DNA from 3 places in the Serratia plymuthica genome. Region 2 is predicted to be linked to each of the others. Evidence: predicted binding sites of a transcription regulator. Region 2 holds the regulator's gene; each other region holds the start of a gene.

Region 1 (4,209 bases), 1.1 Mb from region 2:
TCGGGACATTCCGTGGTGTGCGTGATAACAAAAAAGGGAGTTAGGCTATAGACCTAGCAGGTGTATTGAAACCCGAAGCCTGATCTAATGCAAGGTTAAGCCCGCGCTTTGCTGCGACGGGTTGCGCAAATCGGTGATATACCCGTCATCTCGCAAGCCGCAGCGTTGTTGCCTGCGCGCCCTCACCCCAGTCACTGACCTAAGTAAGATCCTGGGGACTCCTGCGTTTGCCGCCTGGCTGCAACTTGAAAGCCATAGGGTATAAATTAATGCCCACCGTTATTGTTATAATATAACAAAGCCCAATTTACCACAGAGCCTGCGCGGTCTAGCCGCTGCTGACTCGCTAAAAGAGATATGTTATAAGGTCGGTCTGAATGTTCACTCGCTCTACGTGACGTCTCACTTCATCTTGTTAGGACTAAAACTATGGTTACTTTCCACACGAATCACGGCGACATCGTTATCAACACCTTTGCTGACAAAGCGCCGGTTACCGTTGAAAACTTCCTGAACTACTGCCGTGCAGGTTTCTACGACAACACTATCTTCCACCGTGTTATCAATGGCTTCATGATTCAGGGCGGCGGTTTCGAGCCTGGCATGAACCAGAAAGACACCAAAGCGACCATCAAGAACGAAGCCAACAACGGTCTGAAAAACACCGTGGGCACCCTGGCGATGGCGCGTACCAACGATCCGCACTCCGCTACCGCTCAGTTCTTCATCAACGTGGCTGACAACGACTTCCTGAACTTCCGCGCCGAGAACGCGCAAGGTTGGGGTTACTGCGTATTTGCCGAAGTGGTTGAAGGCATGGACGTGGTCAACAAGATCAAAGCCGTGAAAACTGGCCGCAGCGGCATGCACCAGGACGTTCCGGTAGAAGACGTCATCGTCACCAGCGTTACCGTCAGCGAGTAATCGCGGCTGCATGAACACGCTGTTCATCGCGGATCTGCACTTATGCGCACAGGAACCGGCAATCACTGCCGGTTTTCTGCGTTTTTTGCGGCACGATGCGATCCACGCCGAAGCCCTGTACATTCTTGGCGATCTGTTCGAAGCCTGGATCGGCGATGACGATCCCGAGCCGCTGCATGCGGAGATTGCCGCTGCGCTGAAGACGCTGCAACAAGCCGGCGTGCCCTGCTACTTTATTCAGGGTAACCGCGATTTCCTGCTCGGCAAGCGCTTTGCCCGCGCCAGCGGCATGCATCTGCTGCCGGAAGAGAAAGTGCTGGAGCTGTACGGCCGCAAAATCCTGATCCTGCACGGCGACACGCTGTGTACCGACGATCGGGCCTACCAGCAGTTCCGCCGCAAGGTGCACAACCCGTTAATCCAGAAGCTGTTTTTGGCCATGCCCCTGCGCTGGCGCCTGAAGATCGCCGCCAAGATGCGCGCTCGCAGCCGGCAGAGCAATCAGGGCAAATCGCAAGCCATTATGGACGTCAACCCGCAGGCGGTGGAGCAGGCGATGCTGAGCCATAACGTGCATTGGATGATCCACGGCCATACCCACCGCCCGGCGATGCACGAGCTGAAACTGAGCAACGGCAAGGCCCACCGCGTGGTACTGGGTGCCTGGCACGCTGAAGGTTCGATGATCAAAGTCAGCGCCGACGCCGTCGAACTGATCCAATTTCCTTTCTAACCCCCTGACTTGCCACGCGAGTAAAAAATTCGCGTTTGCGACGGTGAAAACCGGCGACGCAACCGTTTTCCTCGCCGTGCGCTCATGGTATGATCTGCGCCCTCATTCGGCCTCCCGCCGCAGGCAACCGGCCGTCGTTTGTACACTTACAGGAGCCTTACACCCATGGGAGCCAACGCCGCTTCAGCCGCCAACGCTGGGGTTAAAATCGCAATTGTAATGGGATCGAAAAGTGACTGGGCCACCATGCAGTTCGCGGCCGAAATCCTGACCCAACTCGATGTCCCGTTCCATGTCGAAGTCGTTTCCGCTCATCGCACGCCAGACAAGCTGTTCAGCTTCGCCGAACAGGCCGGCGCCAATGGCTTTGACGTGATCATTGCCGGTGCGGGCGGTGCTGCGCACCTGCCGGGCATGCTGGCGGCGAAAACGCTGGTTCCGGTGCTGGGTGTTCCGGTACAAAGCGCCGCGCTGAGCGGTGTAGACAGCCTGTATTCTATCGTGCAAATGCCGCGCGGCATTCCGGTCGGCACTCTGGCGATCGGCAAAGCCGGTGCGGCCAACGCCGCGCTGCTGGCGGCGCAAATTCTGGCGCTGCACGACACCGCGCTGGCACAACGTCTGGCCGACTGGCGCCAGGCGCAGACCGAAGACGTGCTGAACAACCCGGATCCGCGGGAGGAAGCATGAAGCCGGTTTGCGTACTGGGCAACGGCCAACTGGGGCGCATGCTGCGCCAGGCCGGTGAACCGCTGGGCATCGCCGTTTATCCGGTCGGCCTCGACGCCGAGCCGGAAGCGGTGCCCTATCAAAACAGCGTGATCACCGCCGAAATCGAACGCTGGCCGGAAACCGCGCTGACGCGTGAACTGGCGACCCACAACAGCTTCGTCAATCGCGATATTTTCCCCCGTCTGGCGGACCGCCTGACGCAAAAACAGCTGCTCGATCAGCTCGGCCTGGCCACCGCGCCGTGGCAATTGCTGGCCGATGCCGCCGAATGGCCGCAGGTGTTCGCCACCCTGGGTGAACTGGCGATCGTCAAACGCCGCGTCGGCGGTTACGACGGCCGCGGCCAATGGCGCTTGCGCCCGGGCCAGGAAGCGGAACTGCCGGCGGATGCCTACGGCGAGTGCATCGTCGAGCAGGGGATTAACTTCTCCGGCGAGGTTTCGCTGGTGGGCGCGCGCGGGCACGACGGCAAGTCGGTGTTCTATCCGCTGACCCATAATCTGCATGAAGAAGGCATTCTGCGCACCAGCGTGGCGCTGCCCGAACCTGATCCGGCCCTGCAACGGCAGGCAGAACAGATGCTGGCGGCGATCCTCGACGAGTTGAACTACGTCGGTGTAATGGCGATGGAATGCTTTATCGTTGGCGACAGCCTGCTGATTAACGAGCTGGCGCCACGGGTGCACAACAGCGGCCACTGGACGCAAAACGGCGCTTCCATCAGCCAGTTCGAGCTGCACCTGCGCGCTATTCTCGCCCTGCCGCTGCCGAAACCGGTGGTAAGCACACCGTCGGTGATGGTCAACCTGATCGGCACCGCCGTGAATCAACAGTGGCTGGCGCTGCCGTTGGTGCATTTGCACTGGTACGAGAAAGAGGTGCGCGAAGGCCGCAAGGTCGGCCACCTCAACCTGAACGATCCGAGCGCCGCCGCGCTGCAACAGGCGTTGCAGGCACTGGCGCCGCTGCTGCCGGCCGAATACCAAAGTGGACTGGCCTGGGCACAGCAAAAGCTGGCTTAGCATTACGCCGCGCCAAAAACAAAGGGTTCAACTCGATGAGTTGAACCCTTTTTACTGCCGATGAAAAGCTAATCACGCCGTACCCTAAATAATTGGCGTTGCATCGCGGCGGCAAGCTTGTAAGCCCCTGGAGCATAGATAACTATGTGACTGGGGCTCGCAAGCGCAGCCAACAAAGAGGCAGCTTCAAGTATGACGGGTATAGCCCTGCGGATTTTTGCTCTGCCAGTTCCAGGTATCGCGCATCATCTCATCGAGCCCGCGTTGCACTTCCCAGCCCAGTTCCCGTTTAGCCAGGCTGACATCGGCCCAGAAAGCGGGCAAATCCCCGGCACGGCGCGGTAAAATCCGATAAGGCACGGCAACGCCGGCGGCTTTCTCGAACGCATGCACCATCTCCAGCACCGAATGCCCTACCCCGGAACCCAGGTTATAAGCTTTAAAACCGGCGATCTGTTTTAGGTGATCCATCGCCGCCAGGTGGCCCTGCGCCAGATCCATCACGTGAATATAATCGCGCACGCCGGTTCCGTCTTTGGTGGGATAGTCCCCGCCGAACACGCTCAGATGATCCCGCTTGCCGACGGCCACCTGAGCAATATAAGGCAACAGATTATTCGGGATGCCGCTGGGGTCTTCCCCCATCAATCCGGACTCATGGGCGCCCACCGGGTTGAAGTAGCGCAGAGAGACAATGGAAAAGGCCGGTTCCGCTCTGGCGAAATCCTGCAGGACCTGCTCCACCATCCACTTGGAGGTGCCGTAAGGGCTGGTCGTGCCGCCAATAGGCATGTCTTC
Region 2 (4,209 bases):
GGTGAACCTTTCATGTACAGCAGAATAGGGTTCTCACCGATCTGCTGTTGAATTTTTTCAATCGTCGTCATTTATCGCTTCCTCAAGCCACATCTCATGGCTACAACATGCATCACACTGGCTATTGTAGCGGCTGGAACAGTCGCAAGAAAACGCCATCTTTTGCAAGGGCATTTCCCCGTTGCCAATCGCGTCTCACCGGCCAGGCCATTCCGGTTAAAACATACGCTCAGAATAACATTTTTAATCCGACCATTTCACTAATATATTTTTCCGCCGCACAGCCCCATTTAATAATTCCCGCAGCGGCAAAAGGCGATTTTTTATACATCAATGGATTGATTTTTCAGCAAAAAAATTGTCGTTAACGTTTTCTCACAATATGGATTATCATTTATGAGTTCTTCGCTGTTTTATATGGCGAAATTGGGGAATACTGTCATTCTTTCGATATCTGTTCCGGGGCCAAGGTTGGTAACGTCGACATGCGTTTAATTCTTACGCTTTTTGTGCTGTTGTTTACACAGCTATTCTTAAATCTGGCGCACGCTGCGCCACAGGCGCGTGTTGCCGCCGAGCAGCGCAAAAGCCACGTTAATGAAGCTCGTCCGGATGACCGCAAGAAAAAGAAAGCGGCAAAGGCCAGCAAAAAAGTGAAAGTCACTGCTACGCCAAAAACTGCCAAGGTTTCCAAAGCCAAAACAGAAAAAACCGCTAAAAAGATCGTTAGCGCCAAATCGAAACACTCAACCCAGAAAATAGCCAAAATCAAAGTAACCCCACCGAAAAAGGGCTACAAAAAAGGCTATGGCCGCCATCGGGAAGCCGGTATGGCCACCGCCAAACTGGTGCGTGACGATAAGCCATTGAAACTCAGCCCGGCGCACAAAAAGCGCTATCAGCACGCCAAGCAAACCGCCATGGCCAAGCTGATGGATCAAATGGGCAAACCTTATCGCTGGGGCGGCACCTCGCCAAGAACCGGTTTCGACTGCAGCGGCCTGATTTATTACGCCTATAAAGACGTCGTGAAAATCAAGATGCCGCGTACCGCCAACGAAATGTATCACCTGCGCGATGCGGCGCCGATCAAGAAAAACGAACTGGAAAGCGGTGACCTGGTGTTCTTCCGCATCAACAACCGCGGCATGGCCGATCATGTCGGCGTCTATCTGGGCAACGGCAAATTCATTCAGTCACCGCGTACCGGCGAGGAAATCCGTATCAGCCAGTTGGACAACGACTACTGGCAAAACCACTATATCGGCGCACGCCGTGTAGTAACGCCGAAAACCATTCGATAATATCCTCCGCGGCTGGCGCTCTCCCGCCGGCCGCCCTCCTCGCAAGCGACGCCTTCTGTGCTTTCACCGCGCTCTGAGAACAGTTTTGCGAACCCGCAGGTGAAATTTCCGGGCATTGGTGTGGCTGGAGGCTTGCAAGAAGACGTAATGGCAGGAAAACGCGAACAGGCGCAGCGAGCTGCGCCTGTGTTACAACCGGGGATCAGTTCAACGCCGCAGTGAAGCTAAAAGCAATAATAACGGCCAGCGCGCACACAGTCGTGAACAGTGACATTTTCAGATCGGTATCCATTACAACTCCTTTTCAGACGGGATTTCCCAAGGGTAAAAGGCACACAATTAATGCGTCAACCCATTTTCCCACAGTTAGACAATAAAATCTTGTTATCATTTCCCGGTTTATAATACTGATTACCTCTTCCACTTTGGCTCAATATGGGACAAAATTCGCAGTTCACAACTGCGTACCGGCAAAAATGCCCCTCCTGACCAAGCGCTGACGACTTCAACACACTAAAAACTCAGCTTCGTTTATTTGGAAGAAGGATCTACGCAGGCAAACGATTAACATCACACTTACATGCTGCAACATGTGAGTTCAGGAGTCATTCTTTACATGGCAACGATTAAAGATGTGGCCAAACGCGCTGGCGTTTCCACCACCACCGTTTCGCACGTCATCAATAAGACTCGTTTCGTCGCCGAAGAGACCAAAGCGGCCGTTGGGGCCGCGATCAAAGAGCTGCACTATTCTCCCAGCGCCGTGGCGCGCAGCCTGAAGGTCAATCACACCAAATCTATTGGCCTGCTGGCCACCTCCAGCGAAGCGCCCTATTTCGCCGAAGTGATCGAGGCGGTGGAAAACAGCTGCTACAGCAAAGGCTATACGCTGATCCTGTGTAATTCGCACAATAACCTGGACAAGCAACGCGCTTATCTGGCGATGCTGGCGCAAAAACGCGTCGACGGCCTGCTGGTGATGTGCTCTGAATACCCGGATCAATTGCTGGGGATGCTGGAAGATTACCGTAATATCCCCATGGTGGTCATGGACTGGGGCGCCGCACGCGGTGATTTTACCGATACCATCATCGATAACGCCTTCGAAGGCGGTTATCTGGCCGGCCGCTATCTGATCGAGCGTGGTCACCGCGATATTGGCGCCATTCCGGGCCAGTTGGCGCGCAATACCGGCGGCGGCCGCCATCAGGGCTTTTTGAAAGCCATGGAAGAAGCCAATATCGAGGTGCGCGACGAGTGGATTGTTCAGGGCGACTTCGAACCGGAATCCGGCTACAAGGCCATGCATCAGATATTGTCGCAGAAACAACGCCCGACGGCGGTATTCTGCGGCGGCGACATCATGGCGATGGGCGCTATCTGCGCCGCCGATGAACTGGGGCTGCGAGTACCGCAGGACATTTCAGTCATCGGCTACGATAACGTGCGCAACGCGCGCTATTTCACCCCGGCGCTGACGACGATCCACCAGCCCAAAGAGCGTTTGGGTGAGATGGCGTTCACCATGCTGCTGGATCGCATCATCAGCAAGCGTGAAGAGTCGCAGGTCATTGAAGTGCATCCGAAGCTGGTTGAACGCCGCTCGGTCGCCGACGGCCCCTTTATCGATTACCGCCGCTAGTCGCCAGCGCCGGGAACCAAGGCGGTTTCCGGCGCCACTTCGCTCAGCCATTCCTGGTTCAAGGTTTCACTGTCCCCCAGGTAGTCCAGTAACCAGGCCATCGCCGGCGATGGGGTATTCTGCTGCCAGGTCAGGCAGCATGGGCTGGCGGGAAACGGCTGTTGCAGTTGCAGCGCCACCAACTCGCCGCGTTGTACCAACGGCAGCACCTGATGCGCCGGCATCATGCCGACACACAAGCCAGCGCACAAGCAATCCACCGCCGATGCCCAATCCGGCACCACCAACCGCCGCTGGTTGTCCAGCGTCCAGGTGACCCGTTTGGGCAGATTGCGCGAGGTATCCTCCAGACACAGGGAAGGAAAAGGCCGGAGCTGATCGTCGTTCAGCAGGCCCTCCAACGCCGCCAATGGATGCTGCGGGCTGGCGACACACAACCAGCGCATATCGCCCATGTCACGAAAGGCAAAACCGCCGCCGACAGGCACCGCTCGCGTAGCGCCGATCGCCATATCGGCGCGGCCGTCCACCAACGCATCCCAGACGCCGTTAAACACTTCCGGTTGGATCAGCAGCTCAACATCGGGGAAATGGCGGTAAAAATCCAACACCAGCTGTCGGCTGCGCTGCGGCTTGACGATGATATCCACCGCAATTTTTAATTGGCCGCGCCAACCATTGGCCACCTGCTGGCACTGCCTGCGCGTGTCGAGCATTTTTTTGATGACACCGCGCGCCTCCTGAATAAATAACAGGCCGGCCGGCGTCAGTTCTACATCACGATGACGCCGTTCAAATAACGGCACCGCCAACCATTGTTCCAGTTGCCGAACGGTATAGCTCACCGCCGAAGGCACCCGGTGCAGTTCCTGCGCCGCCGCGCTGAAGCTGCCGGTGCGGGCGACCGCGTCCACGACATCAAGAGAATATTCAGACCACATGGTTTGCCTTCAATTTTTTTAACAGCACTTCGCAAATATTACCGTTTCACAAGCAGAGATCCAGCCGGATACACTTGCCGGCGCTAAAAACCTGCGACAATAAAATATTAATGAGAAATACCATGCGAAATTCCTTTGGTTTTATGTTCTATCTTGCCGGCCTGAGCATGCTGGGTTACCTGGCCACCGACATGTATCTGCCCGCCTTTGGCGCCATGCAGCTGGATCTGCAAATTTCCGCCGGTGCAATCAGCGCCAGCCTGAGCATTTTCCTGGCCGGTTTTGCCTTTGCTCAACTGCTCTGGGGGCCGCTCTCCGATAA
Region 3 (4,209 bases), 2.4 Mb from region 2:
CAGAATACGCGCGATTTCCAATGCGATATCGCAGGACGTTTCCGGGATCGGGATCACCACGTCGATGTCCAAATCTTCCCACTCGCGAGCAATCTTCTCGCCCAGCTTCTGCCCCATGCGCACACGGGCGCTGTAGACCGAAATCTTGTCCATAAAGGAGTCTGGACGGGCAAAGTAGACGTATTCGAACAGGCACGGGTTGGTTTTCGGGTTCTCTGCGCACTGGCGGGTGAACAGTTGGCCTTTCTCGGTGATGTACACCGCTTCGCCCGGCGCCACGTCGCGCAAGAACTCAAAGCCCAGTGTATCCAGCGCCACGCTCTCGGAAGCCACCATATACTCGCAGCGACCGTCTTCAAGCTGACGTTTGCCGATCACCAGCGGGCGAATGCCGTTCGGGTCGCGGAACGCCAGCAGACCGTGGCCGATGATCATCGCCACGCAGGCATAGGCACCGCGCAGCTGCTGATGCATGGCGGCAACGGCGGTAAAGATGTTGTCTGACTCCAGCGGATAGTCCTGGAAGCGGTCCAGCTCACTGGCCAGAACGTTCAGCAGGATTTCGGAGTCGGAGGTGGTGTTGACATGGCGGCGACCGCTTTCAAACAGCTTTTGGCGCAGCTCATGGGCGTTGGTCAGGTTGCCGTTGTGGGCCAACGTAAGGCCGAACGGCGAGTTTACATAGAATGGTTGAGCCTCTGAGGCACTGGAGCTGCCAGCCGTCGGGTAGCGCACATGGCCAATACCCATGTTGCCCTGCAAGCGCTGCATATGGCGTGCCTCAAACACATCCTTCACCAGACCATTTGCCTTACGCAAACGGAACCCGTTATGGGCATCTATGGTGACGATGCCTGCGGCATCCTGGCCACGGTGCTGAAGCACCATCAACGCATCATAAATCGACTGGTTTACCGGCATAAAACCGGCGATACCGACAATACCGCACATGTTGTCTTTTCCTCATCAGCGCTACCGCCCCGGTAAATGGGTCGGTAAGAAACTCGACGTGCTCTGCAGGTAGTCAAAGAACCACCTGATGATATAACTGAACTGGGGAATGAGCTGTGACTGCTTCCAGTCGTCACTTTGCGAGAAGCCGGTAAAGGTATCCAGGAAAAACAGTATCGCCGAAACGATCAACACGCCGCGCAGTGCGCCGAAACAGACGCCCAGCACCCGGTCGGTGCCTGATAACCCGGTTTTCTCTACCAGTGAGCTAATCACATAGTTGACAATAGCTCCTACGATCAAGGTCGCGATAAACAAGATGGCAATCGCGATGCCGTTTCGCACCAGTTCATCTTCAAAACGAGTGAAGTAGACCGCAAGGTAAGAGTAGAAATGGCTGGCAACAAAAAACGCACATCCCCATGTCACAAGTGACAATGCTTCGCGAACAAACCCTCGGATCAGGCTCACCAGAGCCGAAAACCCAATCACCGCTATAATGACGTAATCAATCCAGACCATGAACTATTCCAATAATGAATCGCCCCTGCCCCCTTCATCTTTCAAACCGCATCTGCGTCGGCTGCCTTCACTCACCCCAGTGACTTGGTTGACCAAGCTCCGGGGATTCGTTCAGTTGCCGCCTTGATGCGACATGAAATTTATCGGGTGATCCAATTCGCGGCGAATTCTAACAGAAAAAGAAAACGTTTGCGTAGGGGATTTCCCAGCACGCAACAAATAAAAAACGGCGATAAAAAAATTCTCAATCGCCGCGCCTACATAGGCCATTTGGCCTGTGAAAGGCACATTTTCAATAGTGATTATACCAGCACTCATCGATTCAGGGGCACAGCATGCTGTGCCCCAATCCTGTCAATGTGCGCCGTAGGGCTTCACCTGGCCGCTCAAACCGCTGATGGAGTTCAGCGCAGACAGTGAAGACTGCAACTTCTGTTTTGACGCGTCCGGGCCAACGTAGATCCGGGTGATTTGCCCCTGTACCGGCGTTGACGGCACGGTGAAGGCGCGATAGCCGGATAACCTGAGCGACGCCACGACCTCATTCACCTTGGCGGCGTTCTTCAGTGCACCCAGTTGTACTACATAAGCCTGCCCTGCCGGCGCTTTCTCTTCCGCAGCCGGTTTCGGCTCCGGTTTAGGTTCTGGCTTCGGCTCAGGTTTGGGTTCCGGTTTAACTTCCGGGACAACCTCAGGCTTAGGTTGGGCGACCGGTTTCGGCTGCTGCACCGGTTTTGGCTGCTGCACCGGTTTCGGCTTCACTTCCACCGGCTTGGTTTCGACCGGCTTCGGCTTCGGTTGCTGTGCCGGGCGAGTTTCCACCGGCGGCGCAACCTGCACCGGCTGTTGAGCCGTCTGGCGCGCTGCCTGCTGCGAGGCCGCTTCGTTGGCCGCCTGCTGCTCAACCAACGCGCCCGCCCCTTCCGGCGGTTGCGCCGGCAAAGACTGGGTTACCGGCGGCACCGCGTCGTTCTCCTCCACATCACCCGGTTTTGGCACCAGGGGAATGGCCGCGAACTCATCCTCGTAATGTTTCTTTTTTCCATCCAGCAGCCCTGGCAGGATAATGACCCCCAGTGCGACCAGAATGACGGTTCCTACCAATCGGTTTTGAAATTTGCTTGCCACTCACACTCCCCGCATCTCGTCTAACGCCGCCATCACGTGCGCAACGGTGTGGAACGATCCACAGACGATCACAATATCCTGAATATCAGCGTCCTGCATAGCCTGACGCCAGGCAGTTTCGACATCGGCAAACTGCCGCGGTTCCGTCAAATGTTGCGCCAGCAATTCGACGCCGGCACCGCGCGGCCCTTCCAGCGGCGCGCAATACCATTCATCCACCTGCTCGCTCAGGCAAGCCAGCGTGCCGGCGATGTCTTTATCCGACAGCATGCCCACCACGGCGCGCACCTTGCCGCCCTTGCGCGGCAGCTTCGCCAAACGCCCGGCCAGATAGCCTGCGGCGTGCGGGTTATGCGCCACGTCGAGGATCAGCATCGGATCCTGTCGCACAATCTGGAAACGTCCAGGCAGCGTCGCCTGCTGCAGGCCGGTGAAGATCGCCCGCTCATCGATTTCCAACGAGGAATAATGCAACGCCGCCAGCGCGGTCGCAGCATTGGCTAGCGGGACGTTGGGCATCGGCAGGTCGGTCAGCAGCGTGCCGCCGCCTTCCCACTGCCAGCGTTCGCCCTGTTCGCTGAAAGTCCAGGCTTCGCCACGACGATACAGTGCCGCGCCCAGTTTTTCCGCCACCTCGCGGATGGTGTCAGGCATATCCGGCTCGCCTACCACCGCCGGCTTGCCGCCGCGGAAAATTCCGGCCTTCTCGCGGCCGATGCTTTCGCGATCGTTGCCCAGCCAGTCGGTATGATCCAGCGCGATGCTGGTGACCACAGCCACGCTCGGATCGACGATGTTGGTCGCATCCAGGCGGCCGCCAAGGCCAACTTCCAGGATCACCACGTCAAGCTTAGCCTGTTTGAACAGTTGCAGCGCCGACAGGGTGCCAAATTCGAAATAGGTCAGTGAGGTTTCACCCCGGCCCGCCTCAATGGCGGCGAACGAGCGGCTGTGCTCCGCCTCGCTCAACTCATCGCCCTGAATGCGTACCCGCTCGGTATAACGCACCAGGTGCGGCGAGCTGTAAACGCCAACGCGCAGACCGGCCGCCATCAGAATGGCTTCCAGCGTTCGGCAAGTCGTGCCCTTGCCGTTGGTGCCGGCAACGGTGAACACCGTCGGTGCGGGAGTGAGCAAATCAAGATGCGCCGCAACGCGCTGTACGCGTTCCAGGCCAAGCTCGACAGCCTGGCTGTGCAGACGTTCGAGATAATAAAGCCACGAGCTCAAGGGCGACGTGGCTTGGGGAATTTGGTGGTTTTGCATGAGTCCCATCACTGATTGGGTTCATTGATCCATCAGGGCACCCCCTCACCGCGGTAAAGGCGATGCTCTCCGTAACACCCGTCACCTTTCAAGCCACAGCGGGATGACTGCAACGTGAAATTCATAGGGCATATCAGCCGGCACTTAGCCACAAAATGGCGGCTGAACCCCGCGCGGGCTTACGCCTGCACGGGGGACTTTTTTGCCTCAGGCGTCGACCTGATTTTCCTGTGCGACTACCGGTTCTGCCTCATCGAAATGCGGCTGCGGCTGGTTGGTCAGCTTGGAAAGGGTACTCGCCAGAGTGCGACGCATTTCCGGGCGACGCACGATCATGTCGAT

The links. The regulator PurR, encoded in region 2, represses purine synthesis genes. The targets are predictions, from matches to a motif close to CANGCAAACGTTTGCNTG.
Region 1: a site for PurR is predicted at 1,713-1,730, ahead of purE (5-(carboxyamino)imidazole ribonucleotide mutase). Genes of this name have one in related genera too.
Region 3: a site for PurR is predicted at 1,652-1,669, ahead of cvpA (colicin V production protein). Genes of this name have one in related genera too.

The regions. Positions count from the first base shown of each region.
Region 1 covers NZ_CP068771.1:929,801-934,009, reverse strand. The annotation lists gene cysS (cysteine--tRNA ligase) at 1-1, opposite strand, end outside; gene ppiB (peptidylprolyl isomerase B) at 430-924, shown strand; gene JK621_RS04385 (UDP-2,3-diacylglucosamine diphosphatase) at 935-1,657, shown strand; gene purE (5-(carboxyamino)imidazole ribonucleotide mutase) at 1,823-2,347, shown strand; gene purK (5-(carboxyamino)imidazole ribonucleotide synthase) at 2,344-3,411, shown strand; gene galE (UDP-glucose 4-epimerase GalE) at 3,598-4,209, opposite strand, start outside.
Region 2 covers NZ_CP068771.1:2,022,805-2,027,013, reverse strand. The annotation lists gene JK621_RS09680 (Grx4 family monothiol glutaredoxin) at 1-71, opposite strand, end outside; gene JK621_RS09675 (C40 family peptidase) at 486-1,304, shown strand; gene JK621_RS09670 (YnhF family membrane protein) at 1,507-1,596, opposite strand; gene purR (HTH-type transcriptional repressor PurR) at 1,921-2,946, shown strand; gene punR (DNA-binding transcriptional activator PunR) at 2,943-3,887, opposite strand; gene punC (purine nucleoside transporter PunC) at 4,010-4,209, shown strand, end outside.
Region 3 covers NZ_CP068771.1:5,101,671-5,105,879, reverse strand. The annotation lists gene purF (amidophosphoribosyltransferase) at 1-951, opposite strand, end outside; gene cvpA (colicin V production protein) at 973-1,473, opposite strand; gene dedD (cell division protein DedD) at 1,828-2,601, opposite strand; gene folC (bifunctional tetrahydrofolate synthase/dihydrofolate synthase) at 2,602-3,867, opposite strand; gene accD (acetyl-CoA carboxylase, carboxyltransferase subunit beta) at 4,075-4,209, opposite strand, start outside.